Bryobacter aggregatus MPL3: one gene and its partner. The protein of the gene in region 2 binds, or shares a complex with, the protein of the main gene of each other region. Links are inferred from orthologs where the notes say so. Each region holds a gene or a part of one and is shown on either strand. Other genes may lie near its edges. The genes, in order: M017_RS0116820 and hfq.

Region 1 (14,571 bases), 300 kb from region 2 along the record:
TGAAATGTCTGTCGGTCGCGGGCGCTTTGCTGTCCGCGACTTTCATTTTATCGGCACAGAAAAAGAGCGGAATCGACATTTTGGGAATCGACAAGACCTGTCAGCCCTGCGAGGATTTCTGGCGTTACGCGAGCGGGAAGTGGATGGAGAGCAATCCGATTCCGCCCTCACAAGCAGGCTGGGGCCCGGTTGCGGCGATGGCCGATCAGAATCGGGAACGCCTCAAGGTTCTGCTCGATGAAGCGGCGGACGGAGTTACATCTACGGGGAGCGGCAAAAAGATCGGGGATCTTTACCGGGCCTGTATGGACACGGAGCAGATTGAAAAGCTGGGCGCTTCTCCTTTGCGCTCTCAGTTGGCGAAAATCAACAAGATCGAAGACGCTGCCAGTCTTGCCTCTTACTTCAAAGAACAACAAGCCGAACTCGGAGGCGGTCCCTTTGGAATTGCGCCCCGCCAGGACCTGAAGAACACGGAGGTGACTGGTGTCTACGTAGGCCCATCCGGCTTGTCTCTGCCCACACGGGACTACTACTTCGAGCAGGACGCCCGCACCACCAGGATTCGCGAAGAGTTTGTGCAGCATGCGGCGCGGATGCTGGCGCTGCTGGGGCAGGATGGCGACGGTATTGCAGCTGCAAAGAAGATCCTCGAATTCGAAACCCAATTGGCGCAGCCGCAGTTGACCAATATCGCGTTGCGCGATCCTTACGCCACTTATCATCCGATGGGAGTGAAAGGACTCAGCGAACTGACACCGGGCATGGACTGGAGGGGAGTGCTGGCCCTGATGCACATTCCCGAAGATACGCTCCTGGTGGTGGCGCAGCCCGAGTATCAGAAGGTGCTGGAAAAGTTGATGCAGTCGACGCCGAGCGAGACCTGGCGCTTGTGGCTGCGCTGGAAAACGGTGAGCCAGGCGGCTCCAAATTTGTCCAAGGCTTACGCGGAGGAGAGCTTCTACTTTAGTGGCCGTCTGCTCTCGGGCCTGAAAGAGGCGGAGCCCAGATGGAAGACTTGCACTGCGGTGATCGATACCTCAATGGGCGATGCACTTGGGGAGCTGTTTGTGAAAAAGCATTTTCCACCAGCGGCAAAGCAGCGCATGCTCGATTTGGTGGAGAATCTGCGTGCGACTCTCAAGGACGAACTCGCAAACTCCAAATGGATGAGCCCCGAGACAAAGAAGAGCGCCGTGGCAAAGCTCGAAGCCTTTCGTCCCAAGATTGGCTATCCGGACCGGTGGCGGGACTATTCGAGTGTGAGTATTTCCCGTGCGGACTTTTTCGGAAGTCTGCGCGCTGCGCAAATCGCCTCCCGCGCCTATGCGTTGTCGAAGGTTGGCAAAGCACGAGATCGCAATGATTGGGGAATGACTCCGCCGACGGTGAACGCCTATTACAATCCAACGCAGAATGAGATCGCGTTCCCGGCAGGAATTCTCCAGCCGCCGATTTTCGATCTTGCTGCTGACGATGCCGCAAACTATGGTGCGGCTGGCGCGGTGATCGGACATGAAATGGGCCATGGCTTCGATGATCAGGGCTCCAAGTTCGCGGCCAATGGCAACCTGCAGAACTGGTGGACCGATGCGGATCGCAAGGAGTTTGACGCGCGCGCGGCCTGCGTGATCGAGGAGTTCGATTCTCTCGATCTTGGTGACAATTTGCGTCACAAGGGCAAATTCGTTGTCGGAGAAGCGATGGGCGATCTGGGCGGCTTGAAGATCGCCTACAAGGCCTACAAGAAGACCTTACACGGCAAGCCTTCTCCTGTGATCGATGGGTATACCGGAGAGCAGCGTTTCTTTCTCGCCTTTGCGCGTGTCTGGGCAACGCAGTTGCGTCCGGAGAATCTGCGGCTGCGTCTGACGAACGATCCGCATCCGATTGCCCGCTGGCGCGCCATCGGCACTTTGCAAAATATGCCGGAATTCCACGAAGCCTTCCAGTGCAAGCCCGGCGACTTCATGGTGCGGCCCGTGGAGAAGCAGTGTAAGGTCTGGTAGTTGACTAATCCAACTTGCGCGCGCTTTTCCAATGGTTGTGGAAGAGCGCGTGCATGGCTTCGGCAAAGCCAGGATGCTCAAAGACGACGGCGGTCCAGGTGGGGCGGGTGAGGACCGGATCGAGGAGGGCAACCAGCCCGACGCTGTTGTCGAAGACGGCGAGCTTCATGGGCAGCTTCTCGGATTCGCGGACTTCGACACCCGCTTCGGCGTACTCCTCCAAGCGCTTGCGATGGGTGGCATCGAGGGTGCCTTGTTCAATGAGGAGGCGGCATTTGACCCCGCGCTCGATGGCCTGGCGCACCAGCCGCTCGTCGAGCGGATCCACTGCATAGGGCGGCCGGGAGAACTCGATGTACTCCGTTTTCACGTTCTGGAGCATCAGGCGATAGTGCTTGGCGGTCTGGCTGGGATCGGAGACGATGCGCAGGTAGTCGAGATTGCCGCGCGCGCCGTCGGCGGGAGCGTAGGTCTTGCTGAGTTCGTCGGCCAGTTCCACCGCATTGCGGGACTGTTCTTCGATTTCCTGCTTGAGCGATTCCTCGCGCCGATTCAAATAGCCGCGCAGGGCCAGGGTGGGTTCGACCGCGCTGAACAGCTTGGTACGTTCCTGAACCACATGGGCGAAGCCTTTCTCGACCAGCGAGTCGAGCACCTCATAGATTTTCTGCCTTGGGACCTGCGCCCGGGCGGCAAGTTCTAAAGCTTTGAAACGAGTGTGGCCCAGCAGCACCAAATAAGAGCGGGACTCATATGCGTTGAGGCCGATCTGCTGCAATCGACGCCAGTATCTTTGATATTCAGTCCCAGAGAGTTCTCGCGACATCCAATTGAAAGAAAGGTAGCACGCTAAGCTTAGGGTTTAACATGTTGAAGTCCAAAACGATGACTCTTCCGGCAACGTATGGCGAATTGAAAAATAGCGAATGGGGGGCAGGAGCGAAAACGGTTAAGGACGAGATTCGAACCAATTTATTGCGCAAATTGCGGGAGGGCGGCGACCTTTTTCCCGGCGTGATGGGGTATCAGGACACGGTTGTCCCGCAGGTGGTCAATGCCGTTCTGAGCAAGCACAATTTCATTCTGCTAGGGCTCCGGGGGCAGGCGAAAACGCGGCTCATCCGGATGTTGACCAGCCTTTTGGATGAATATGTGCCTTATATCACAGGCAGTGAAATTCGAGACAATCCTTTCCGGCCACTGACGAAGTTTGGGAAGCGGATCCTCGAAGAGAAGGGGGATGCGACTCCAATCTCCTGGCTCTCCCGGGGGCAACGCTATGTCGAAAAGCTGGCCACCCCTGACGTGACCATCGCCGACATGTTTGGCGACATCGACCCGATCAAAGCGGCCAAGCGGGGTTCTGAGATTGCGGACGAAGAGAATATTCACTATGGCTTGCTGCCGCGAGCGAATCGCGGCATCTTTGCGGTGAACGAGTTGCCCGATCTGGCGGGCAAGATCCAGGTGGGGCTGTTCAACATCCTGCAAGAGGGGGATGTGCAGATCAAGGGCTACCCGGTGCGGTTGGAATTGGATGTGCTGCTGGTTTTCACCGCAAATCCCGAGGACTATACGGCGCGCGGCAAGATCATCACCCCGCTGAAGGATCGCATTGGCAGCGAGATCCGGACCCACTATCCGCTTTCGCTCGAGCGCGGCGTCGAGATTACGAAGCAGGAAGCCTGGGTCATACGGGAAGGGGGCGCGCGGACCGAAGTCCCGGCCTATCTGCATGAGATTGTCGAGCAGATTGCGTTTCTCGCCCGTGACGACAAACGCATCGACCAACGTAGTGGTGTTTCGCAGCGCTTACCGATCTCAGTAATCGAGAACGTGGTCTCAAACGCTGAGCGGCGTGCGGCTCTGAGTGGTGACCATGAAGCTGTGCCCCGCATCCTCGACCTCTATGCGGCGCTCCCGTCGATTACAGGCAAGCTCGAACTGGAATATGAGGGCGAACTGAAGGGGAGCGATGCCGTGGCGCGCGACCTCATCCGGCAAGCGTTGGCGCTGGCCTACTCGCGGCTGCTGGAGGGCGAGAATCTGAAGCAGGTGGTGCAGTGGTTTGATCTGGGCGGCTCGCTCCATCTGCCCGAACTGGCGACGGCCAGCGAACTGATGGCGGAACTCAATCAGATCAATGGTCTGATGGAGAAAACGGCGAAGTTGGGATTGGGCGTGAGGGAATCGGACGCAAAGCGAGCGGCAGCAGCCGAGTTCATTCTCGAAGGCCTCTACGCGCATCGCCGCATCAGCCGCAACGAAGAGCAATCTTTCGTTGGCGGAGAGCGCCGCCGTGAGCCAGGCCCCGGAGAGGCGCAAGAGGACGGCAAACGGGCCGAGCGGCGGAAACAGAACTTCCAGTAAAAAAAGAGGCACTATGCGACGGATTCGCTATTCGAAGTACACCGGCGAAGACCTCGGCATCTCGTCTGAGGATCTGATGCGCGCCCTCGGCGACTTCTTTCTCGACAGCGGTTTTCAGGATTGGTGGAGCCCGAACTCGGAAGCGAAACAGAGCTGGGAAGGGCTGAAGAATGCCATTCTGCAAGCCCTTCTCGATGGCCGGATGTTCGAGGACGAAGAGCGGGCCCGGCAGATTCGGGAACTGCTCGAAGGGATGGAACCGGAAGAGCTAGAGAAGCTGCTGAGCCAGTATGCACAGCAGCTTGTCGAAGACGGCTATGTGAATCAGGGCGGGCAACTTGGACAGAGCGGCGAAGGCGAGATGGAGATGTCTGTTGAACCAACGGACAAGAGCGTCGACTTTCTCGGCTTCAAAACGTTGAAAGACCTGCTGGGAAGCCTGGGACGATCGAGTTTTGGCGCTCACGATACCAAAGATCTTTCGACGGGGATCGAAGCCAGTGGTGGCGTGAAGCCTTATGAGTTTGGCGACACGATGAATCTCGACATCACGGAAACGCTTGCGTCGGCGCTCGGCCGCCAGGGACTCGGTTCGCCACTTGAACTGGAGTATTCCGATTTGCAGGTCCACCAGAGTGAGTACCAGAGTTCTTGTGCCACGGTTCTGATGCTCGATTGCAGCCACAGCATGATTCTCTATGGCGAGGATCGTTTTACGCCGGCCAAGAAGGTGGCGCTTGCTCTTGCCCAACTGATTAAGACCCAGTATCCAGGCGATAGTCTGCGCTGTGTCTTATTCCATGACACGGCGGAAGAGGTTCGTATGGGCGAACTGGCCCGTTTGCAGGTGGGGCCGTATTACACGAACACGCGCGATGGGCTGATTTTGGCACAGAGGATTCTGAACCAGGAAAAGAAAGACATGAAGCAGATCATCATGATCACGGACGGCAAGCCGAGCGCGCTGACCCTTGATGATGGCCGTGTCTATAAGAATGCCTTTGGCCTCGATCCGCTGGTAATCAGCAAGACGATGGAGGAAGTGAGCCGCTGCAAGCGGCAAGGCATTCTGATCAATACCTTCATGCTGGCGACAGACCCGGCGCTGGTGAACTTCGTGCGCCAGGTGACACAACTCTGCAAGGGGAAGGCGTACTTTACGACGCCGATGACTCTGGGCGAGTATCTGCTGCTCGATTACATGAATCGCAAGACGCGCACCGTTCACTAAAGAAGCGGGCGGCCCCAATGGCGGTGTTTGCCGAGCGCGGTGAGGAATGCGTCCAGCTTAACGGTGCCAGGTGCTAGTTCCACGATGCCTTCGTCTTCGGGCGCGGACGGAATACCAGCTGCTTTGAGCACCGGCCCGGGTGCTCCGCCGACACCGATCGTTTTGAAGTGCCGGTACATCCAGTGGATGAAGTCGAGCGCAAGCCTGTCGGTGGGAATCGGGCCCGGCGGGACGATCACGGCGTCAAACAACACGGGTGGCGTTGTCACAATGGTGTGGGCGATGGGAACGGATGACTTCGGGTCGAGCTTGGCAGCGAGGACTTTCGGTACTGCGCCTGCCGCTTCGATCTCTGCCTTTGCCTTGGTGATGAAGGCAAGGTCTGCGCCGGGTGTGAGCAGGATCGCGACTTTACGGGTGGCCACGCCTAGTTCGCCGGGCAGATGCATCAGGCTGAGGGCTGGCGATGCGTGGACGCTCGCAACTTTCGATGAGGCTGGCGCCGGAATGCCGAGGGCATCGGCAACGCGAGCAGCCAAGGTTGGATCGACGTGACTGAGGTTGCTGACCGCGCGCTCGCGCACGGCTGGCGTTTCGACCTTGGCGAGTTCAAACTGGAATCCCCCCACGATATGGTCTTGCTCGACGGGCGTCTGGCTCTTCCAGAACAGGGTGGCCTGGGAATAGTGATCTCCAAAACTCTCGGGCCGGACGCGGATCTTGGCGCCGGTCTGCGGCTCGGGGAAGCTCGAGAAACCCTTGACGGCATTCTGCATTGGGCAACCGCCTTGCAGCGAGTTCGGTTCGTAGTTGACGCGACCTTGAGGGATGTTCTGCTGCATGTGTCCGTCTCGCTGTAGATTGTGCACCGGGCATACGGCACGATTGATCGGGATCTGATGCGAATTCGGGCCGCCAAGCCGGATCAGTTGGGTATCGGTATAGGAGAAGAGCCGGCCCTGGAGCAGCGGGTCGTCGGAGAAATCGATTCCGGGAACGACATGACCGGGATGAAAGGCCACCTGCTCTGTTTCGGCAAAGAAGTTATCGGGATTGCGATCGAGCACCATCCGTCCGATGTAGGTGATAGGGACCAGTTCTTCCGGCACCAGCTTGGTGGCGTCCAGGATGTCGAAGGGGAATTTCGCGGCCTGCTCTTCGCTGAAAATCTGGAGGCCGAATTCCCATTCGGGATACTGTCCCGCTTCGATTGCCTCCCACAGGTCGCGGCGATGGAAATCGGCATCGCAGCCATTGATCTTGACGGCCTCGTCCCAGATCAGTGAGTGTGTGCCGAGCTTGGGACGCCAATGGAATTTGACGAAGGTGGAATGCCCCTTCCCATTGACCAGCCGGAAGGTGTGGATTCCGAAGCCCTGCATCATCCGGTAGCTGCGGGGGATGGCGCGGTCGGACATGGCCCACAGCAGCATATGGGTGGACTCTGGAATCAGGGTGACAAAATCCCAGAAGTTGTCGTGAGCCGAGGCGGCCTGGGGCATGCCGTGGTGGGGTTCCTGCTTGACGGCGTGGATGAGATCGGGAAACTTGATTGCGTCCTGGATGAAGAAGACGGGGATGTTGTTGCCGACCAGATCGAAATTGCCTTCCTCGGTATAAAACTTCACGGCGAAGCCGCGCACATCTCGCACCGCGTCCGCAGAAGAGGAGCCGCCGGCGACGGTTGAAAAGCGAACAAATACTGGAGTCCTACGGGAGGGATCGGTGAGGAAACCGGCCTTGGTCAGCTTCTCCTGGGATTCGTAGACTTCAAAAAATCCATGCGCCGCCGAGCCTCGCGCATGGACGATTCGTTCTGGAATGCGCTCATGGTCAAAGTGAGTGATCTTCTCGCGCAGGATGAAGTCTTCGAGCAGACTGGGACCGCGTTCCCCGAGCTTCAGTGAGTTCTGATTGTCAGCAATCACAGTGCCTTGGTTTGTGGTCAGTGTGGCGCCTTCATCGCTTTTTTTTGCATACTCTTGCAGGTCGGGAGATTTCGCCGTGGGAGACTTCTTGCGGGCCATGATGGTGCCATCCTCTTTTGAAATGAGTCACACGACGCAGAACGCAGGCGAGCCTGTCGCGGACGTTTTTAAGAGGAAACGAAGAGGGGGAGTGTTACGAAAAGAAGGGGAAGAAGAATGGTGAACGCGGTAGGAATCGAACCTACAACCTATTGATTAAGAGTCAATTGCTCTGCCAGTTGAGCTACGCGTCCACAACGCGAATACAAGAATTAATTTACCACGGGGAGCCGTGCCGCCGCTAGTTCTGCGATGTCTTTTAGTGCAGGAGTGGGCATAGAAATTTGTGTGAGGGCTGCCTGGAACATGGTTTGGCAGAAGGGGCAACCGGTTCCGATGGTTTTTGCTCCTGTTTCTGCGAGTTCCTTCGCGCGTGTTTCATTCACCCGCGTCCCTTCTTCTTCGCCGAGGAATGCCAATCCGCCGCCTGCGCCACAGCAGAAGCTGCGTTCGTGATTGCGAGGCGCCTCGAGCAGTTGCGATGCAGAGGCCGCGGCCACTTTGCGCGGCTCCTCGTAGATGTTCTGGTAGCGGCCCAGATAGCAGGGGTCGTGAAAAACGACTGTGTCTTTTTCCGGGGCTGGCGGGAGCAAGTACTCGTAGCGAGCCAGGAACTGCGAATGGTGCTCGATTTCGGGCGTGGGGCCGAATTCCTTCCAATCCTCACGGATCGTGCGCACGCAATGGGGACAGATCGAGATCAGCTTGAAGCGCTTGCCTTCGGCACGGAACGGTTCCATCGTTTTCAGATTCTGGCCGGCCAGTTCCCCGAAGGCGAGGTCGTTTCCGAGGCGGCGTGCGGGGTCGCCTGTGCAGCGTTCTTTTTTGAGGACACCGAAGGTTGTATTGAGATGGCGCATCACGCGGGTGAGGGCTTCGACAATCTCGCGGCCGCGGGCATCCATGCTGCCCATGCAACCGAGCCAGAGGCAATACTCCTGGGTACCGTCAAAGATCGGTAGCGCGGCGCGAGTGATGAACTTGTCTCGATCAGAGGCGGGCAGACCGAGCGGGTTGCCGTTCTTCTCGAGATTGCGGAAGAGTTTGGCGCCCTGGTCATCTTCCCAGGATCCTGTGTTGGTGGCGCCTCGGCGCAGGCCGATCAGCAGCGGCAGGTGTTCGATGCCAACCGGGCACTGGAATTCGCAGGCGCCGCAGGTGGTGCATTGGAACACGGCCTTTTGCGACAGATGCGCGCCGAAGAGCGGCACTTCCGATTGCGCGCCATTCTCGTTGAGAAAGCTCCGCAACCCGAGGACGATCTGTTTCGGGTTCAGTTCCTTGCCGGTGTTCGCGGCAGGGCAGTGTTCGGTACAGCGGCCACATTCGACGCAGGAATAGGCCTGGAGCGCGGAGACTTGCGTGATGTCTTTGCCGCTGACCAGTCCAAAATCTTCGTCGCCTTCGAGCGGCGGAATGTGGCTGAAGCCTTCGCGCTTGGCCAGAATCGCAACTGGGCTGAGCACCAGATGCAGATGCTTGGTGTGTGGGATCAGAGGAAGAAAGATCAGCAGCGCGAGCGTGTGGGTCCACCAGTTGATGGCCCCCGAATGTCCGTCCATCGACCAGTCCACGAGATAGGTGAGCATCAGTGTGAAGATGAGCCCGGCGATGAAGCCGCTTTCGATCGAGACCTTCTCTCCCAGCCACTTGGGGCGCACGACAAAACGGCGGATGAAGAGCCCGGTGATGCCAATCGCGGTGGCAACTGCAAACAGGGCGGCAAAGCCAAGATAGAAGCGCGAAAATCTGGCGCCGTGCGAGAGGAACGGAACGCCAAAGCCGCGTGCGGCGTGGTCCAGGGTGACAAGCGAAAAGGCGAGAAATCCCCAGAAGACCAGGGCGTGCGCGATGCCAGGCAGCGGACGCTGGGCGATCACCTTTGACTGCAGCAGTACTTCCCAGAAGAATAACCAGAATCGGTGCGGGAGATTGGTGAGCGCGTATCCAGGCTCCGGTTTGGAATCGCGAATGCGGCCGAGGATGGGCCAGAGACGCCAAAGGAAGCCGCCGAGGCTTGCGGCGAGGAGCAGCGCAAAAACAATCTTTGCCAGAAGACCGGGTTCGTACATGATGCGAAAACAATCTACCATGTGTGGGAAGTTCGATAACCTGATAAAGTGCAAGTTCTTCTCTCCGGCGCGGCCGGATTTATTGGATCTCATCTAGTCGATCGCCTTTTGCAGGATGGGCATCGGGTGCTCGGTGTCGATAATTTCATTACCGGCGATGCGGTCAACTTGGCACACCTCACGGGGGCGGCGAACTGGAGTTTTGTCCAGGCGGATGCAACTTCCAATGATTTTGTCGCGAGGATGACGGACTTGGGGCCCTTTGATTTGGTGCTCCATCTGGCATCGCTCGCCAGTCCGAAAGACTATCTGGCTTATCCGCTGGAAACGCTGGAATCGGGTTCCACGGCGACACGCAACATGCTGGAGATTGCTCTCCGATTTGAGGCTCGCTTCCTGATCACTTCGACGAGTGAATGCTACGGGGACCCGCTCGAACATCCGCAGCGGGAAAGCTATTGGGGGAACGTGAATCCGATCGGGCCGCGGAGCTGCTACGACGAATCGAAACGCTTTGCAGAGGCGATTACGATGGCCTATCACCGCAAGTACGGTTTGCGCACCAACATTGCCCGGATCTTCAATACCTATGGGCCGAGGATGAAGCTCGACGATGGCCGCGTGGTGCCTGCTTTTCTTTCCCAGGCCTTGGGGGCAAAGCCGCTCACGGTTTTCGGAGATGGGACGCAAACGCGCAGCTTCTGTTTTGTCGATGACATGGTGGAAGGGCTTTGCCGCCTGATGCTGAGTGACGAACGGGAACCGGTCAACCTCGGCAACCCGCAAGAGATTACGCTGCTGGAGTTTGCGGAACGGATTCAGCGAATGCTGGGCACCAGCAGTCCGCTGGAATTTCATCCATTGCCGGAAAATGATCCGACACGCCGCCAGCCTGATATCTCGAAGGCAAAACGAACGCTCAGTTGGGAGCCGAAGGTCAATCTGGAATCGGGCTTAGCGACAACCGTTGCATACTTTCAGGGCCGGCTCGCTGCGCACTAAGCGACAGCGACCCAAACTTTTGCGGCGGCGCCGTTTCCGAGCGGCACCGTCTTGCCACCGAGGTCGAGCGTAAAAGTATCGTCGATATTGCGAGAGACCATGCGCACCATCGCGCCGGGCCGGATGCCGAGTGTGTTCAAGTATTCGAGCAATTCCCGGTCGCGTTCATAGGCACTCTGGATATTGGCCTGGCCCCCGGCTGAGAGCTCTGAGAGGGGGAGCCAGCCGCGCTTGCGGCGCTCCTTCGGCGAATCGAGGCCAATGAAATTCCCATGAGGGCAGGCTTCCCCGTCGCCGAGTTTCTCTACCAGCTTCTTTTCAAACTCGGCGCTCACGGCATGCTCCATCTGCTCTGCCTCGTCATGCACCATATACCAATCCATGCCAAAGACTTCTGTGAGCATGCGTTCGATCAGATGATGACGGCGAATCAGCCGGTGGGCGATCTCCTTGCCGGTCGGGGTGAGGGTGATGACGCCTTCTGCATTGACAGCAATGAGTTTGTCGCGCTTGAGACGGCGCAGCGCCATGGTCACGGCAGGTGCACTGACTTTGAGCCAGCGGGCGAGCGTGGCGGCAATCACAAGTTCGCCTTCGCTCTCTGCCTCCGCGATCGCTTTGAGGTAATTTTCCTTTGAAATCGTGATTTTCACGCGGTAGCTCTCATTGTAACCGGCGAAGTGTGTTTGCTACACTCGCGGCAACCCCTTATGCGCAGACGCAACTTTCTCGCACTATCCTCGCTACCGCTTACGGTGCCTGCCAGCTTTACTTTAGCTGCGCAAGGTCCAGAGACTGTGGACCTGAACATGGTCCATCAAATTAAGAATGAAGCCTTCAACAATTCGAAGGTGATGGATACGATGTTCTGGCTTTGTGACGCGAACGGTCCGCGTCTCTCTGGTTCGCCCGGCTACCGTAAGGCGGCGGAATGGGTGAAGAAGAGTCTGAGCGAGCAGGGCATTGAAGCAAAGTTTGAACCTTTTGAGTTTGGCCGGGGTTGGCAGCACTCGAAGTTCGCGGCACGGATGACAGAACCGGCCATTGGCGAGATCATCGGATTCCCGATGGCCTGGACGCCGGGCACTAACGGCATTGTGAGCGGCGAGGCGATGCACGCAACGCTTGCCACGCAGGCGGATCTCGACAAGTGGAAAGGCAAATTGAGCGGCAAGATCGTGTTGGTGGATGTGCCGCGTGTTCTTGAGTTTCCGGACAAGGCGAACGGCCATCGCTATACCGGCGAAGAATTGGGCAAGCTGGCCGAGGCTCCCGATCCAGGCGCCGCAGGGCCGGGACGCGCCGGTGCGCGGCCGGGCGGGCCCCCAATGTCGCGCGAGCAGATGATGGCCTTCCGCGACAAGCTCTATCAGTTCATGAAGGACGAAGGGATCCTCGTCGTAGTGAAGACGAGCTATGCCGGGGATGGCGGCGCGGTGTTCGGTTCGGCGGGTGGCCCTTACCAGAAAGGCAAGCCCGTGCCTCCGCCCACTGCGGTGATTGCGGCGGAGAACTACAATCGCGTGATCCGGTTGCTCGAGAAGAAAGTGCCGGTCAAGCTGGAGTTTGAAATTGCGGCTCAGTTCAACGAGGAGGCCGACAACGCATTCAATGTGATTGCCGAGATTCCGGGGACCTCGAAGAAGGGCGAGTATGTCATGATCGGCGCGCATCTCGATAGTTGGCATGGCGGCACCGGCGCCACCGATAACGCCAGCGGCTCGGCGGTGATGCTCGAGGCGATGCGGATCCTGAAGGCGCTCAATGTGAAGACTGCGCGGAGCATCCGTCTGGGTCTGTGGTGTGGTGAAGAGGAAGGTCTCATCGGTTCGCGCGCTTATGTGAAGAGCCATCTCGCCGATCCGGCGGATATGAAGCTCAAGCCGGATCATGGCAGAGTGACGGCGTACTTTAACGTCGATAACGGATCTGGAAAAATCCGCGGCATCTATACGCAAGGCAATGAGATGGTGCGCAAGCTATTTGGACAGTGGCTCGAGCCCTTCATGGATCTTGGCGTCTCGACCGTCACCAGCCGCAACACGGGCGGTACGGATCACCTGTCCTTTGACGCGGTTGGTGTGCCTGGCTTCCAGTTCATCCAGGACCCGCTGGATTACTCGACCCGGACGCATCACTCCAACATGGACACCATTGATCGTGTGCAGAAGGGCGACCTGATGCAGATGGCGGCCATTGTTGCCAGCTTCGCCTATCACGCGGCGAATCGGGACGCGCAGGTGCCGCGCAAGCCGCTGCCGAAGCCCACTCCTCGTCCTGGTGAGGGCCAAGCCCCGCCGGCGCCGTCCAGCGCTGCGGCGAATCAAGAATAAGCAAAAGCGACTTCGATAGACTGATGGGCGTTTCCGCGAAAGGGGGACGCCCATTTTGATTTGTATGAGATTGTTGCCGGTGCTACTCGCACTTGGCCTTGCCGGTGCGGCGGAGCTGAAGAAAGATATCGAATACTCGCGGCCAGGTGGTGTGCCGCTGAAGTTGGATGCTTCGATCCCCGATGGTCCGGGGCCTCATCCGGCAGTGATCATTGTCCATGGGGGAGGCTTTGTGCGCGGCGATAAGCAGACTTATGTTCCCCCTCTCTTTCCTCCACTCGCGGCAGCCGGCTTCGCCTGGTTCTCCATCGATTACAGGTTGGCGCCGAAGCACAACTACACCGCCGCCAATGAGGATGTTCGCGCCGCCTTTGCTTACTTGATGGCGCACGCCAAGGAGTTGAAGATTGACCCGAAGCGCATTGCGCTGAGTGGTGAATCGGCTGGTGGCACGATAGTCGCCTACTATGCGGCGACCGAGAAGGGAAAGTACCGGCCCCGCGCGGTGGTGGATTTCTATGGGGTGAGCGATTGGGTGTTCCATCGCGAAACTCTTGGCCAACTGAGCGAGGGCGCGGCGGCCTGGCTGGCCGGTGCAGATTTAAAGAACGCTTCTGCCATTACTTACGTCTCGAAGAGCATGCCGCCCTTTCTTCTGATTCACGGTACTCAGGACCAGCAAGTGCCCTTTGGACATAGCGAGCGGTTGTGTGCGGCGATGAAGCAGGTGCATGCGGAATGCGAGCTGTTTGTGGTGGAAGGGGCTGGTCATGGCGTGGGAAATTGGGAAAAGGTGGAGGCCAATCAGGTATACAAGAAGAAGATGGTGGATTGGCTGCAAAAGCAGCTTCCCTAGCATGACAAGAGTTGTGCCATTGCGAAGAGTTTTATGGCATCCTACGAATCGTTGCGACTTTCGGAGGTTTTATGATTACTTGCCCAGCCTGTGCTGCTGATATTGATTTTGATGAAGAAGATCTGGATGAAGGCGACCTTTTCGACTGCACTGAATGTGGGGCGAATCTGCGTGTTGCGAGCCTGAAACCGCTCGAACTGGAAGCGGTCAAGGACGACGCTGCGGCTGCGGATGAAGAAGACGACTTCGACGACGAAGATGACGACGAAGACGACGAGGATGAAGAAAAGGAAGACGACTACGAGGATGAACTCGAAGAGGAAGAGGACGAAGAAGAAGAGTGGAATTAGCCGCCGGCACCTGTTGGCTGCGCTGCTCTGTCCGGCTGCCTTAAGCTTTGCCGAGACTTCTTATGCCGTTGTCGCGGGAACTGTATTCCGCGACAACGGCCTTGCATTTGCGGGTGTCCCGGTGGAACTGAAGCCGCTTGTGCCCAGCTCAAAACGGAAGAAGCAACTGACGCACACCAACACCCGGGGCGAGTTTGCTTTCCGCGTTCCGGCAGGGGAAGCCGAGTTCGAGTTGAGCGTCAAAACGGATGGTTACCGCCCTGAGTTGAAACGCGTCAAAATAACAGGAGACGAGCGTGTCGATCAGAACTTTCTGCTCGA
Region 2 (14,527 bases):
ATAGAAAGTCATAGAGCGGATCGGTGCTCCCGATTCCCGATTCGAGCGTATAGCCAAAGCTGTTTCGCAGGTAGTTCTCGATCTGCACCGCGGCCTGATACGGAGATTGCTTTCCACCGACGGAGAGCTGCGCTAACTCGCGGATCTTCGGATGGACCACAGGGAGCTTGGTATAGCGGGTCCGGCGTTCCGGGCTGAGCGTGGCAATCAGATCGGAGGATGTCGCGTGGCGCTCGGGGCTCATCCAACCGGAAAGCGAATAGGCGGGCAGTTTGGACTCGAGTGAGATCTGCCGGAGCGTCGATTCGCCATTGGTGCGCAAACGGCCTTCCGGCAAATAAACATACTCGGGGACACCGGCGCTGAACAGGACACGGTCCATGGCGGCCAGCGTTTGCACTTCAAAAAAGAGGCGCTCGCCCGGACGCCGCCGCTGCTCATCGCTTGCGATGGTTGTTTTGCCGTACTGCGGGGATTCGCTCCACTGCTCCGAGGCGTTCGACCAGGTGGTGCCATTGAAGTCGCCGAGCGCCACCCCGCGCCAGCGAAGCACTGCAGGCACGGTGCCCTGTAAAAAGCGCACGCGAAAGGCTGGCGTGCGGTCATCTTGCAGCTTGCCGATTTCCCCGAGCCGCACCGAACCGGAGAATCCGACCAGACGGCGGAAGGGTTGGAAATCGAACTGGAAGGCGGCGATCGGATTGCGCGGCAGCAGCAGGTATAAAGCAATCGAGAATACCGAGATTCCGATGATCATCAAAACGCCAAAACTCGCCAGTGGGCGCATCAGGGCCCAACCGTCGAGGCCGAGCCATTCCGGATTCGCCTCCCGGTTGCGCCGGAGCTCATTGAGCGATTGCACCAAGAGAAACCAGGCAAAGAGCCCGGCGAGGATAAACCACTGTTGCGGGCCGCTTGAGGGAAACAGCGACGCCATCATGATCCAGATGCAATAGCTGGAGACCGCCGCAAAGTCACGGCCGGTCTGCGCGCTGAGCAGAAAGACCATCAGGATGGCGAGTAGAAAGTCTTTGACATTCAGGGCGGCAAAAGAGCGGAAAAAGAACCAGTAGACCGGCGCGCCTGCCGCGACGGCTACCAGCAGCGCACAGCCTCCGTTGGTGGACAGCGTAAAGCCTGCCAGGCGCGCTAGCGCCACCAGGATGCAAAGCGCGAGCGTGGGCCAGGGGAGGCCGTCCGTCATCGAGACCAGCGAAAGCGTGCCCGCAATGAGCACGTAGATCGCGAATTCCTGGATGCGCGGCAGCGCGCTAGAGGGAGTTTTCCAAGGCACGGCTGAAGTCCATCACCAGTTCCCGTTGCGGATGCGGGCTGCGCACGACGATAAAGAGATTTCGCTTCATCGAGGGCGAATCGCCCGGGGCACGCTTCCACAATTGGGTGCATTCGAGAGCGGCCGCATCGCTGCGCAGTTCAAAAATGTCTGCCTCGACGTCGATAGGCCCAGCATAGCGAGCCCGGCGGGCCTGCTTCAACCCAAGGCGCTGCATCCATTCGGGGGCTGCGGTCTCCTCGGACGTAGTTAGCGTCCAGCCGCCGGCGACGCTTTTAGGGATTTCAAGCACCGGTGTCTGTGTACCGCAGGAAAAGAAAAGTAGGGCCAGAAGGGGGATCAGATAAAGCATGGGATAGCATCGAGATTGTATGGCAAAGTTGAAGCCGTCGCGTGGCGGATTGAAAAAAGCGGAGCCGGAGAAGATCACTCCGAAGTCGTTCGTCAGGGCGATCCCCTGTCTTTTCATCTTATTGATCGCAGTTGGACTCATGTCGCTCCTGTTCTATGCAACCCTCACGGGAGTGAAGAAGTGACGCGCCTCGACGGACGGCAGGCCGCTCAATTGCGGCCGGTGAAGCTGACAACCGACTATCTGCTGACGGCGGAAGGTTCGGTGGTCATTGAAGTAGGGCATACGCGGGTGTTGTGTGCGGCGACTCTTGAGGACGGTGTCCCCGGTTTCCTGCGCGGCAAGGGCAGTGGCTGGGTTACCGCCGAATATTCCATGCTGCCACGGGCCACCATCAGCCGTACTGCCCGCGAGGTTGTGAAGGGCCGCCAATCGGGCCGCACCCTCGAAATCCAGCGCCTCATCGGCCGTTCGCTGCGCGCTGTCATGGACATGAGTGCTCTCGGCGAAAGAACGTTGACACTCGATTGTGACGTTCTGCAGGCTGACGGGGGTACGCGCACCGCGGCAATTACTGGCGCCTATGTCGCGATGTCCATTGCCGTCGGCAAGCTGCTGAAGGCAGGCGTCTTGAAGAAGCAGCCCATCCGCGATGCGGTAGCCGCCACCAGCGTCGGCATTGTCAAAGGCGTGCCGGTTCTCGATCTGTGTTACGAAGAGGATTCCGCCGCCGACGTCGACATGAACCTGGTGATGACCGGGTCAGGCAAGTTCATCGAACTGCAGGCCACTGCCGAGCAGATTCCTTTTGACGACCCGCAACTTGCCGACTTGATCACTCTTGCCCGCAACGGAATTTCGGAACTGATCGGATTGCAGCATGAAGCTCTATCTCGCCACCTCTAACCCGGGCAAGATCCGGGAGTTCACTGGCATCGATGTCGAAATGATGCCCGGTCTGAAGGCCCTGCCGCTAGCCCCTGAGACCGGCGACACCTTTGAGGCGAATGCGATCGAGAAGGCGCTGTACTACGGCGCTCACGTCGATGGCTGGCTGATCGCCGAAGATTCCGGTCTTGAAATCGATGTGCTGGGTGGCGCTCCCGGCGTCCATTCGGCACGTTGGGCGGGCGATGATGAGGCGAACAACCAGAAGTTGGTCCGCGAGATGGCCGGGCAACCCCTACGGACGGCCCGCTACGTCTGTGTCATTGCGCTGGTGCACGGCACTACGGTGCTGGGGACTTTCCGGGGCACTGTCGAAGGCGAAATCCTCGACGCCCCTCGCGGGGAAGGTGGATTCGGCTATGATCCGTACTTTCTCTACCCGCCCTTTGGTCAGACTTTTGCCGAGATCCCGAAGGAACGAAAGTCGGAAGTGAGCCATCGCGGCGCCGCAATCCGCTTGCTTAGCGCTTGGTTGCGTGAAAACGCTTCCAGGCCAGATACCCGATGAGCGTCTTGCCATCCTCAATCTTGAGTGTGCGGATGAGCTCATCCATTTCCTTCGAGCTGAACCATTTGGCTTCGATCCGCTCATCCTCCATCGGAGTGGCGACGCCGGCCTTGAGATCGGTGGCCAGATAGAGATTCATCTTCTCGGCTAGAAACCCGGGGCTCGCGTAATAGGACGCGAGCTTTGTCCACGATTTCGCTTTATACCCCGTCTCCTCCATCAACTCGCGTTTGGCCGCCTGTAACGCGTTCTCTCCGGCATCAATCTTACCCGCAGGGAGTTCCCAAAGGCTTTTGCCTGCGGGGAGACGAAACTGACGTACTAGTAGAACCCGCTTCTTCCCGTCGACCACGAGGATGACTGCAGAACCGGGATGGTGCACAATTGCCCGTTTGATTTCGAAACCGTCTGGGTCCTTGGCAACGTCTTCTGTCACATTGAAGAGGCTACAGTGATATTTCTCTTCTGAAGAGACTAATTTCATATATTTAGGATGCCCGATAGAGGAAGAACATGCGACGACTCATTTGGTTGATCTGCGTTAGCTGCCTCTGGGGAGAGGATGAGCTGGAAAGCAACCGCGAACGCATTCGCGTGTCGCTGACCAAGCTGTTGCATCGCGAGAAAACCAAGGCCGATCTTCTCTACGTTCGCCGTTTGGAAAAGAGAGAGCTGGGCCCGAATGGCGAAGTGAAATCGAGCACGGTGAATGTAACGCGCCGGGACCCGTGGGAAGAACAAGTTGTCGTGCGGCTCTTGAGCAAAGACGACAAGCCTCTGCCACCGGAGGAAGTCCAGAAACAGGAAGAACGGCTCCGCAAGCTGGTGGCGGAATATCGTAAGAATCCACCCGAGTCGAAGATGGAAGAAGCCGCATGGTTGACGGAGATGCCGGATGCTCTCGATTTCCAGTGTGTGGGCACGGAGCAACACAAAGGCCGCAAAACCGACATCTATGCCTTCACCCCGAAGGCGGGTTACAAGGCCAAGCATGCACGGGCAAGAGCTTTTGAAAAGATCAACGGCAAGGTTTGGATCGACGATCTGGACAATGAAGTCACCCGGCTTGAGGTCTTTGTCTTCGATACGATCAACATCGGATTTGGCATGCTCGGCAAGGTGGAAAAGGGCACCAACTACGAGATGAGCCGCAAGAAATGGGATGCTGGCCTCTGGTATGAAGAGTGGCAGCGGGTTCGTTTCGACGTCCGGGTGATGATGGTCAAGACGATCCGCCAGGAGATTGAAACCAGATGGTCGAATCTCAAAGTGCGGCCCCCTGTCAAAGCGCTCGGAGGTGGCGGCCTCTAGCGTTGATCCTAGGCTAGCCTGGCCGCCCGGGCTTGGCGAATAGTCTTCTCAAAGTCGGCCCGGGCTTGCGTATTGATGACGTCTGCTTTCTCCAGCCAACCCCGGCGCGCCATCTGTACGCCATACTTCATGTTCTGGAAGCTCCGGACGTGATGCGCATCGGTTGAGATGGTGAAGCGGCAGCCGCGCGATTTCGCCGCACGGATCAGCGCTGCATGCAGATCGAGGCGCTCCGGGCTGGCGTTGATTTCGAGGTAAACGCCCTTCTCGGCCGCCTTGGCCGCCACCTTCTCAAAGGCATAGTGATAGGCATCGCGATGCAGCAGCACGCGCCCGGTCGGGTGGCCAATTGTATGGATGTAGGGGTTCTCGAGCGCCGCCAGCAGCCGGTCTGTCATCGCCTGTTCATCGAGATTCATGTGGCTATGAACACTGGCGACGACGAAGTCGAGTGCGGCGAGCGCCTCGTTCTCGAGGTCCATCTTGCCGTTTTTCAAGATGTCGCACTCCAGACCTGAAAATACCTTGAGTCCGAACTCTTCAATCTCAATGCCGCGCACCATCCGCGCAAAATCGATCGCTCGCTTCTCATCGAGTCCGTTTGCCATCGCCAGGGCCTTCGAGTGGTCTGTGATGACGATGTACTCGTGCCCGTAGGCCTTGGCTGCCTGGGCCATCTCCTCGAGCGTGCCGCGTCCGTCAGACTCGCGCGTGTGCATATGCAGGTCGCCACGGATGTCATGCACTTCGAGCAATACAGGTAACGTGTTCTTTTCGGCCGCCTCGATCTCGCCTGTGTTCTCTCGCAATTCCGGTGGAATGTAGGCGAGCCCCAGCGCCTGGTAGATCTCCGCTTCCGTTGCGCTCGCAATCACCTCTCCATTGCTCTCTCTCGACAGGGAATACTCATTGAGCGTGTAGCCCAAGCGAATCGCTCTCGTTCTGAGGTTAACGTTGTGCTCCTTGGAGCCGGTGAAGTACTGCATCGCCGCGCCGAAGCTCGACTCGGGCAGCGCCCGCACGTCCACCTGGATGCCTTCCACTCCGACTCGTGCCGAGGCCTTGTTTTCGCCCTTCGCCAGCAGCTCATCCACCTTGCCCCATCTGGCAAACACTTCCAGCGACTCGAGTGCATTCTCGCCTGCTACCAGGATGTCGACGTCGCCGATGGTTTCCTTGCCCCGCCGTACACTGCCCGCTGGGCTGATGCTGGTAATGCCGGGAATACTCGCAAAGAGATCCTTCACTTCATTTGCCGTCTCCGTGGCGAAGTCGATGAGGAAGCGCCCGGCGCTGCGCCGGTACTGCGCAATCGACTTGAGAATCTTCTCCTCGAGTTTTGCTCCCATGCGGGGAAGATCACGCAGCTTTTGTTCACGGCAAATGCGTTCGAGATCGTCGATGGTCGACACCCGGAACTGCTCGATCAGCACGGCAATACTCTTCGGCCCGAGCCCCTGAATTTTCAGCAATTCGAGGGAAGTCGGCGGGTACTTCTCCAGCATTTCGTCGCGGCGTTCAAAGCTGCCTCGGGCTGCGATCTCGGCGAGCACCGCGGCGATGCCTTTTCCAATGCCAGGAATGTCGGTTACCTTGCGTGTTGTGTCCGCCAGAATCGCGAGGACGGAATCGGGATACCCTTCAATCGCCTTTGCGGCATTGCGATAACTCCGGATCCGGAAGCCATCTTCTGCGGCGATCTCCATCAGGTCGGCGGTCTCATCAAGGAGCTTGGCGATGTGGATGTTGTCCATTAGTTTTTATTCTGCTCTGGAGCGGGTTCAATGTGAATCAGGACGTCGGCCACCCAGGGAATCGACTGCCGAATTGCGCTGCGGACTTTGCCGCTGATCGTGTGTGCGCTGTCCACGGTGATGTCCGGCTGCACCTCCAGATGCAGGTCGACGTGGTACTGCAAACCCGTCTTGCGGGCCCGGCACTTCTCGATGCCCAGAGCGCCGGGGACGCTGAGGGCGCAGGCGCGGATCTCGGCCAGCACTTCGGCGGATGGCATCGTATCGAGCAATTCCCAGCTCGAATCGCGCAGCACCTTAAAGCCGAGCACGATGACCAGCGCGGCGATGAGAATGCTCCCTACCGAATCGGCATGCGGGAAGCGTTGGGGCTGCCAATAGTTCAGCGCGACGGCGCAAATGGCGACCACACCCGACAACACGTCCAGCCAGTCGTTCGCCGCGTCGGCCTCGAGCGCAGCGGAAAGAAAGCGCCGCGCCGCCCGCATTTTCCAGCGGGCTAAAAACAGCTTCACTCCAATCGAGAAAAAGACGGTTACGAGCGCCAACGGACGGGGGATCGATTGCGGTTGCTGCAGATGCAGAATCGTTTGCCAGCCGAGAATGGCGCCGCTGGTAATGAGAAAGGCTCCGATCGCTTGCCCTGCCAGAATCTCCACCCGCCCATGGCCATAGGGGTGATTCTCGTCGGCGGGTTCTGCGGAGAATCGGAGTCCCAGCCAGAGGATCACCGACGCGACCACATCCCCGGCACTCTCAATGCCGTCCGCAATCACGGCGAGCGAATTTGCCCAATACCCGACGCTGATCTTGAGGGTGGCAAGACAGAGCCCGGCAACCACGCTGACGCGTGCAATCCGAAGTGCCAATGGGGTGTCTGGAGCCATGCCAAGTCCAGTTTAGCCGGGCAGCTTGGAGGGTATGCTGTTGTACAATCGTCCTTATTGGCTGAAACGTTGAACAGCGAAAAAAAAGATAGAGGCGACGAGATGGAAAAGCTGGCACAACAGCAAAATATACAAGAGGCTTTCCTCAATAACGCCCGCAAAGATAAGACTTACTTGACGATTTACCTGATGAGCGGGGTGAAGCTCTCAGGCCGGATCAAAAGCTTTGACAAATACTCTGTGGTGCTTGAGGCGAACAACCAGGAACAATTGATTTTCAAGCATGCGATTTCGACAGTAGTGGTGTCTAAGACTGGGCATTCTGTGCCTCATTCCAACACCAATGTGAGCAGTCCCCCGCCCATTCCGGTGGAATCAAACGGAAACTAATTGAGCGAGATTGTAATTCTTGCCGGCGCTCACTTGCGCAAGCAGAAAGATTCTTCGAATCCTCTGACGGAACTCTCCGTTGAGGAATCGTTGAATGAGCTGCATGCACTTGCCGAGAGCGCAGGGGCACAGGTGGCAGGCCGGCTCACACAAACACGGGAGCAGGCCGACCGCACCACTTTGATTGGCGCCGGTAAGGTGGCCGAGCTTCTGGCTTTTGCCGAAGGTGTGAATGCTCACACTGTCATTTTCGACGGCGAACTGACACCTACCCAACAAAGAAATCTAGAGCGCGAACTGGGGCGAAAAGTAGTAGATCGCACTCAGTTAATTCTCGACCTCTTTGCGGCGCGCGCCCGGACGCGCGAAGGCAAGTTACAGGTGGAGCTGGCGCAGCTCAATTACCTGATGCCGCGCCTTGCGGGCCGTGGTGTCATGATGACCCGGCAGGGCGGCGGGATCGGAACCCGCGGTCCAGGTGAGACGCAGCTCGAAAGCGATCGCCGCAAGATCAACGGGCGCATCAAGAACATCAAGCAGGATCTCTCGAAGGTCCGTAGCGGGCGCGGCATCCAACGCAAGCAGCGCCAGAGCGTGCCGCTTGAGACCGTGGCCCTGGTGGGCTACACGAACGCAGGCAAGAGCACTCTCTTCAATCGCCTGACGAACGCTGCTGTGCTGGCGGACGCGAAAATGTTTGCCACCCTCGACCCAACGGTTCGCCACATTGTTCTGCCTTCCAAACGGAAGATCCTGTTGAGCGACACCGTCGGCTTCATCCGCCGCCTGCCCACCACGCTGGTGGAATCCTTCCGCGCGACACTCGAAGAAGTGGTGGAAGCAAAGTTACTGCTGCATGTCGTTGATGCTTCGAGTCCGCACGCCACTTCTTATGTGGAGCACGTGCATCATGTGCTGAAAGAGATTGGTGCTGAAGGCACACGGCAGATCTTGGTGTTGAACAAAGCCGATCTGGTGAAGGATGCTTCTGAGCAAGTGGCGCAAGGGCGCCGCGTGTTGCAGGACGCCAACGCCGAGGTGATCGCCGTAAGTGCCTGGGATGGTTCTGGAATCGAAAAGCTGCTTGCCGCGATGGATCGCGAGATGCAGATGGACCCTGTCGAGTGGATGCGTTTGCGCATCCCAGCCAGCGAAGGTGGCCCTCTCCATCTCGTGCATGAACGTACCAAGGTTCTCTCCAAGCAGGAGGTTGACGAGTGGGTTGAGTTTGAAGTGGAAGTTCCAGCGAGCGTGCGCGGCCGCCTGGTCCAATTCGAATTGATATCCTGAGGGCAGTTTTCCCGCTTGAATCTGCCTAACCTATTAACGCTGGCCCGGATCTTCTTTGTGCCACTGGTGGTTGCTGCCCTGGTCCAGGAGCGCCGTGTCTATGTCGTCGACTTACCCGGCCTCAGCTTTGAGATGGGGAATGAGATGCTGGCGCTGGCGATCTTTCTCGTGGCGGCCCTCACCGATATGCTCGATGGCTATCTGGCACGCAAGTGGCGTCAGATCACCACCCTTGGCATGTTGCTTGATCCTATCGCGGATAAGCTACTCATTTCTGCCTCGCTCATCGCGTTGGTGGAGGTGAAAGCGGTTCCTGCCTGGATGGTGATTCTGATCATTGGCCGCGACTTTGCGATCAGTGGCTTGCGCAGCATTGCGCTCAGCGAGGGATATCTGATCCCGGCAAGCGATCTTGGAAAGTCGAAGATGGTGCTGCAGGTTGCTGGCGTGGGTCTTGCGATGGCGGGCCTTCGCTCCCCGGAATTCCACAATGCGGGGATCCTGGCCATGTGGGCTGCGGTCATCTTCACGATCGTCTCGGCCATCGACTATGCGCGCCAGTTCTGGCGGCAGATCGATATCAGCACAAAACGCCGGAGACGGCGTGAATTGCTGCTCTTAGAACGAACCCGGCGCAGAAGCACCCGGGGAACCGTTACCGGTGGTTGAAGACGGTTCTGCTGGCGGCGCCTTCGGCTTGAACTTCCAACCTTCGCTATTGATCAGCAGCGTCTTCACTTCGCCTTTGTTTCCGATATGCAGCAACTGGCCGTTGTAGATGACGTCCAGAGTGCCGGCATTCCCGATGATGATCTCAGCCATGCGGGCATTGATCGAGCGTTCCTGGCCTGCGTCGAGGGTGCCGCCAAAGGTCTTGGCTCCATCGGAAGTGATGCGAATCCAGGTAGTCTCCTTCGCGCGCAGGGTCAGGTTGAATTGTCCTTCCGCCGGTTTGGCCGTCACAGGCTGCTGGGGGGCCTGGGGCACTGGTTCTGGGGGCTTGGGAGCTTCCGTCTGCGCTGTCTGCACCACGGGCGGCGCAGCAGTCTTAGGCGCGGGCTGCTCGGCAACGGGAGCCGCACTCGCCGCTACTGTCGCCGTGCCTGTTGCTGCCGGGAAATTTCTCCAGGCGAAGTATCCTCCGCAGGCCACAATAATCACAGTGGCAAACGCGATCCAGGCTTTGGATAATCCGGGCTCCTGCGCATCCCGCATCGGTTTGTCCTTCAGCGATTCGCGCAATGCACTGATCTGTGGATCCCGTGCGACAGACAATGAGGTCGATGAGGAGGCGGCAATAGGTGCGGCAGCCTCAAAACTGGGGACGGAACTCACCAGCGAAATCATCTTCTCCGTCTCATCCGGATCCCAGCCGATGTACTTCGAATATTGGCGCACGAACGCGCGGTAGAAGAACTCTCCAGGTAAGGACGCCAAGTCGTCCGCCTCGATCGCTTCCAGGTATCGCTGGGCGATTCGAGTATCCTCGGCAATCTTCTGAATGCCGATCTTCTGCCGCTCCCGTTCTAAGCGCAGCTTCACGCCCAAGCTTTGCATGTGCTTTGCGGTGTCTTCCTTACCGCTATAATACATGAGTTTGTCGAGGACAAGTCTCCATCCCGCAGTGAGTGTGATTGTTGTTAACTTCAATCGCGTGAGCCTGTTACGCGATTGTCTTCAATCGCTCGCCAGACAGGAGGGGGTAAGCTGCGAGTGGATCGTGGTCGACAATGGCTCAAGCGATGGAAGCGCCGAGATGGTGGAGCAGGAATTTCCCGACGCGATCTTGATCCGCAACCGCGAAAATCTTGGTTTTTGCGCTGCCAATAATCAGGGAATTCAGGCGGCTCGCGCCGAGTTTGTCGCCTTACTCAACAACGATGCCGTCGCTGAGCCGCAATGGCTTTACGAACTGCTTGAGGAGACGCGCTTCTCCCCGATGGTGGGGATGGTGGCCTCGAAAATCCTGGTGGCGGGGCGCCCCGGTGTGATCGACAAGGTGGGGCATGGCATCTATTGGGATGGACAGAACCGGGGCCGTGGGAGTGGGCAGGTGGATTGCGGACAGTTTGATACACAGCGCGAGATCCTCTGGCCCGATGGTTGCGCGGCGCTGTACCGGAAGTCGATGTTGGACGAGATCGGCGCCTTTGACGAAGACTTCTTTGCCTATGCTGACGATGCAGACCTCGGGATGCGAGCCCGCTGTGCGGGGTGGCGAGCCCGCTATGCGCCTTGGGCGGTTGTCCATCACCACCGCGGCGCCACGATGGGCAAGCTGAATCCCAAACGGATTGCGCTGATTGAGCGCAATCGAGTTTGGCTGGCCGTCAAGCATTTTCCCCTCTGGCTCTTGCTCTTGAATCCCTTCTTTTACGGGCTGAGGGTGTTGTCTGGAGTGGTGGCCGGGCTGACTGGGAAAGGAGAGGCCGGACAGGCAAGAGGAATTCGCGCGAAAATGGAGCTTGGATTGGCGCTGCTGGCTGCCGACTGGGCCGCGCTCCGTGGCCTCCCGTCCATGTGGCGTAAACGGCGGGCATGGCGAACCCGGCGCCGCTTGAGCGACAAAGAAGTCGTAGCGCTGATGCGTCAGCATCTGTTGACTTTGGACGAACTCAGCAAGAATGTCGCCTGAAAGAAGATTATCCCCATCTCGAACGAAACAGCAGCCTTGATTGATACCCATCACGATGCGCGGGAAGAGAATGCATGCGGCGCCTGTGGCTCGTCGGAAATGCGAACGCTCTTTCATGCCACCGATCGCCTGTATCACACCACCAACAAAAGTTTCCTCGTTGTAGAATGCCAGCGCTGCCGGCTCATTCGCCTCTACCCGAAGCCGAAGCCCGAAGAACTTTCCACTTACTATCCCAGCAACTATTGGCACAGCGACGAGGGCAGCAAGATCAATGCGCTCGAGCAGTTCTACCGGCGCCTGGTCTCTCTCGATCACACCCGTTTTCTGGAGCGGGCGATTCGCGATGCCGGTGGCAATGGTCTGGTCATGGATGTGGGGTGTGGCGGTGCGTTGCTCCTGCGGATGTTGCGGGAAAACGGCCATCAGGTGCTGGGCTTGGATTATTCGCTCGACGCTGCCTCCATTGCCTGGAAGCAGAACGGGGTTCCCGCTTTCTGCGGAACTCTGTCACAGGCTCCTCTGCGTGACGAAAGCGTCTCGGTGCTGAGCATGTTCCACGTGCTCGAGCACCTATACGAACCGGCTGAGTATTTGCGGATGGCTCATCGTCTGCTCAAGCCCGATGGGCGGCTGGTCATCCAGGTGCCAAACGCGGCAAGCTGGCAGTTTCTGCTCTTCGGCGAGAATTGGAATGGCATCGACGTGCCTCGTCACTTGTACAATTTCCGGTTGAGCGACATCAATGTGCTCCTCGATGGAGCTGGTTTCGAGCCGGTCCGCTACAAGCACTTCTCCTTGCGTGACAATCCCGCAGGCTTCTCCATCTCGCTGGCTCCTGGCCTCGACCCGATGGCCCGCCGCATCCGCAAGATTGTCGAAACTCCCGCCGAACGTCTCTTCAAGAATCTCGTGCATCTGGGACTCATGGTGATCGCATTGCCGTTCTCCGCCGTGGAGGCCTTGTGCCATGTCGGCAGCACCGTGATAGTGGAAGCCCGGAAAAAGAAATGAGCTATGACGGGCTGCGGAAGTTGGTTCCGGGTTGGCTGCGGCGCGAAGTCTTTCATTTCGAAGAACGGATTGTGGCAGAGATCTCCCGTTTCTCCGCGAGTCTGGCTCCGGGGGCAAAGGTACTGGATGCCGGGGCAGGGGAGGGGCAGTACCGCAACTACTTTCGCCAGCAGCGATATGTGGGGGTCGATCTCGGCATTGGGGATGTCGATTGGAATTACGAAGGATTGGATTGCATTGCCGATCTGCTGCAACTTCCTTTGCGCGACCAGTCCTTTGACGCCTTAGTCAGTGTGGTGACTCTGGAGCATGTGACCGACCCCTCGCTTGTCATCGCCGAAATGTCGCGGGTGGCCCGGCCTGGGGCCAGTCTGTTTCTTGTCGTTCCACACGAGTGGGAGGTGCATCAGCACCCGCATGACTACTGGCGCTTCACGCGCTTTGGCGTCGCCCTCTTGCTCGACAGGCAGGGATGGGAGATCCTGAGCATCGAGCCCGGCGGCGGCTTCTTCCGATTGCTCTCGCGGCGATTGATGAATGGGCTGCAGTTCGCCCCATCGTGGTTGATGCCCCTGCTCGCGGTCTTCGTCGTGCCTGTGGCACTGGTGCTCGGCGGCATGGATGGCTTGGATCGCCGAAGAGATTTTACAGTGGGATACATTTGTTGGGCAAAGAGGAAAACAAAATGAGCAAAGATTCAAGACGGAACTTTTTACCGGGCCTGCTGGCTCCGATGGCGCTGCTGGGTGCGGAGGGAAAGAAGCTTCCCGATTTCACCTGGAACGCCGGTGAAGCGAAGGTCGAAAAGGAAAGCTTTGGCACGCACAATAAGTACTTTGAAGGCTCCACCGATCAGTTGAAGTTGCTGGTTGCTGGCAGTGTTGTGCTCAATCCCGGCGCCACGCCGCATCCGCCGCATAAGCACGAAGAAGAAGAGATCATGCTGATCACCGAGGGCACCGGAATCATCGGCGTCAAAGGAAAAGATAAAAAGGTCGGCCCCGGCACGATGATGTATTGCGCCGCGAACCAGTTGCACGACATCCGCAACACCGGCAAAACTCCGCTCACGTTTTACTACTACAAGTGGAAGGCTTAGCCCGTTGCTGCTTTGCTGAGAATTTTTGTGGCTTGCGCGCACTCCTACACTGATGAAACTCGCGGGCCTGCTGATTGCTCTGGTGTGCGCGCTGGCGCAAGACAAGCCACCCTTCGGCGTCACTCTTCCCCCGAAGGCGCCTGCGCCGCCATCCCCTGCTGTTAAAGAGCAGAAGGACGCGCTGCGGAAGCAGATCGCAGACCTCAAGATAAGGTCCTTTGAACTGCAGCAGCAGGTGGAGCTTCTTGAGAAGCAATTGAAGGATGTGGAAGAGGTGGAGTCCGCGCAAGCGGCAGCTTCCTTTGTCACCTCGCAGGCCGCACCAGCGAAGTTCCGCTGCGCCGGCCACACCAAAGACGGCAAGCGCTGCACCCGGATGGCGGAGGCAGGCAAGCGTTTCTGCTGGCAACATAAAACCTCGCACTAGCTTGCACTCTTCTTTCACCCCGTTCTACATTTGTCCATGGATCGCAGAGACTTGTTTCGCGCTGCCGGCTTGGCCGCAGCAGCTTTCTCGAGCGACGCCCTTCCCCGTCTCGAGGCCGCGTTAGCAGCACAAAGTGGCAAACCAGCCGACTCCCTGGCTGGTGATGAAGACTTCTGGTTCCAGGTTCGGCACATGTTCAGCGTCGACCGGAACATCATCAACCTCAACAATGGTGGCGTTTCCCCAGCACCGAAGATCGTGATGGAGAGTGAGAAGCGCTATCTGGAAATTTCGAACATGGGGCCCGCGCACTTCATGTGGAAGATCCTTGGCCCTGAGCTGGAGACGGTGCGCCGGCGTATCGCGCAAAACTTTGGCGTCGATCCGGAAGAGATCGCCATCACCCGCAACGCGAGCGAAGCGCTCGAGATCGTCCAGATGGGCATGGACCTGAAGCGGGGCGACGAGATCCTCACCACCAATCAGGATTACGGCCGCATGATCACCACCTGGCAGCAGCGCGAGCGCCGTGACGGATTGCTGCTCAAGCAGATTTCCTTTCCAGTTCCTGCCCCCTCGCTGGCCGACCTGGCACAGCGAGTGGAGCGCGCCGTGACT

What was found.
Region 1: the proteins of hfq (region 2) and M017_RS0116820 are in contact, whole or in part, in a crystal structure (PDB 3VU3), measured with the Escherichia coli proteins. The link is inferred for Bryobacter aggregatus MPL3 from one-to-one orthologs.

The regions. Positions count from the first base shown.
Region 1 is NZ_JNIF01000003.1:3,632,978-3,647,548, forward strand. Bases 5,123-8,004 are described here. They hold M017_RS0116820 (catalase), read right to left. Parts: upstream 7,638-8,004; coding sequence 5,607-7,637; downstream 5,123-5,606. Other genes in these bases: M017_RS0116815 (vWA domain-containing protein), read left to right, coding at 5,123-5,610; M017_RS0116830 (heterodisulfide reductase-related iron-sulfur binding cluster), read right to left, coding at 7,850-8,004. In the rest of the region: M017_RS0116800 (M13 family metallopeptidase), read left to right, coding at 1-2,009; M017_RS0116805 (TrmB family transcriptional regulator), read right to left, coding at 2,014-2,787; M017_RS0116810 (sigma 54-interacting transcriptional regulator), read left to right, coding at 2,877-4,379; more of M017_RS0116815, read left to right, coding at 4,393-5,122; more of M017_RS0116830, read right to left, coding at 8,005-9,709; M017_RS0116835 (UDP-glucuronic acid decarboxylase family protein), read left to right, coding at 9,758-10,711; M017_RS0116840 (metal-dependent transcriptional regulator), read right to left, coding at 10,708-11,364; M017_RS0116845 (M20/M25/M40 family metallo-hydrolase), read left to right, coding at 11,521-13,044; M017_RS0116850 (alpha/beta hydrolase), read left to right, coding at 13,109-13,900; M017_RS29400 (hypothetical protein), read left to right, coding at 13,912-14,250; M017_RS29405 (peptidase associated/transthyretin-like domain-containing protein), read left to right, coding at 14,207-14,571.
Region 2 is NZ_JNIF01000003.1:3,329,628-3,344,154, forward strand. Bases 5,963-8,800 are described here. They hold hfq (RNA chaperone Hfq), read left to right. Parts: upstream 5,963-7,156; coding sequence 7,157-7,444; downstream 7,445-8,800. Other genes in these bases: polX (DNA polymerase/3'-5' exonuclease PolX), read right to left, coding at 5,963-6,167; M017_RS0115500 (cation diffusion facilitator family transporter), read right to left, coding at 6,167-7,054; hflX (GTPase HflX), read left to right, coding at 7,445-8,734; pgsA (CDP-diacylglycerol--glycerol-3-phosphate 3-phosphatidyltransferase), read left to right, coding at 8,750-8,800. Outside these bases: M017_RS0115460 (transglutaminase TgpA family protein), read right to left, coding at 1-1,294; M017_RS0115465 (hypothetical protein), read right to left, coding at 1,272-1,586; M017_RS29365 (hypothetical protein), read left to right, coding at 1,666-1,830; rph (ribonuclease PH), read left to right, coding at 1,827-2,552; rdgB (RdgB/HAM1 family non-canonical purine NTP pyrophosphatase), read left to right, coding at 2,527-3,102; M017_RS0115485 (NUDIX hydrolase), read right to left, coding at 3,056-3,586; M017_RS0115490 (hypothetical protein), read left to right, coding at 3,616-4,413; more of polX, read right to left, coding at 4,422-5,962; more of pgsA, read left to right, coding at 8,801-9,403; M017_RS0115520 (helix-turn-helix domain-containing protein), read right to left, coding at 9,353-10,384; M017_RS0115525 (glycosyltransferase family 2 protein), read left to right, coding at 10,326-11,369; M017_RS0115530 (class I SAM-dependent methyltransferase), read left to right, coding at 11,469-12,383; M017_RS27785 (class I SAM-dependent methyltransferase), read left to right, coding at 12,380-13,072; M017_RS27790 (cupin domain-containing protein), read left to right, coding at 13,069-13,482; M017_RS0115545 (hypothetical protein), read left to right, coding at 13,535-13,909; M017_RS0115550 (aminotransferase class V-fold PLP-dependent enzyme), read left to right, coding at 13,961-14,527. UniProt on the Escherichia coli protein: RNA chaperone that binds small regulatory RNA (sRNAs) and mRNAs to facilitate mRNA translational regulation in response to envelope stress, environmental stress and changes in metabolite concentrations.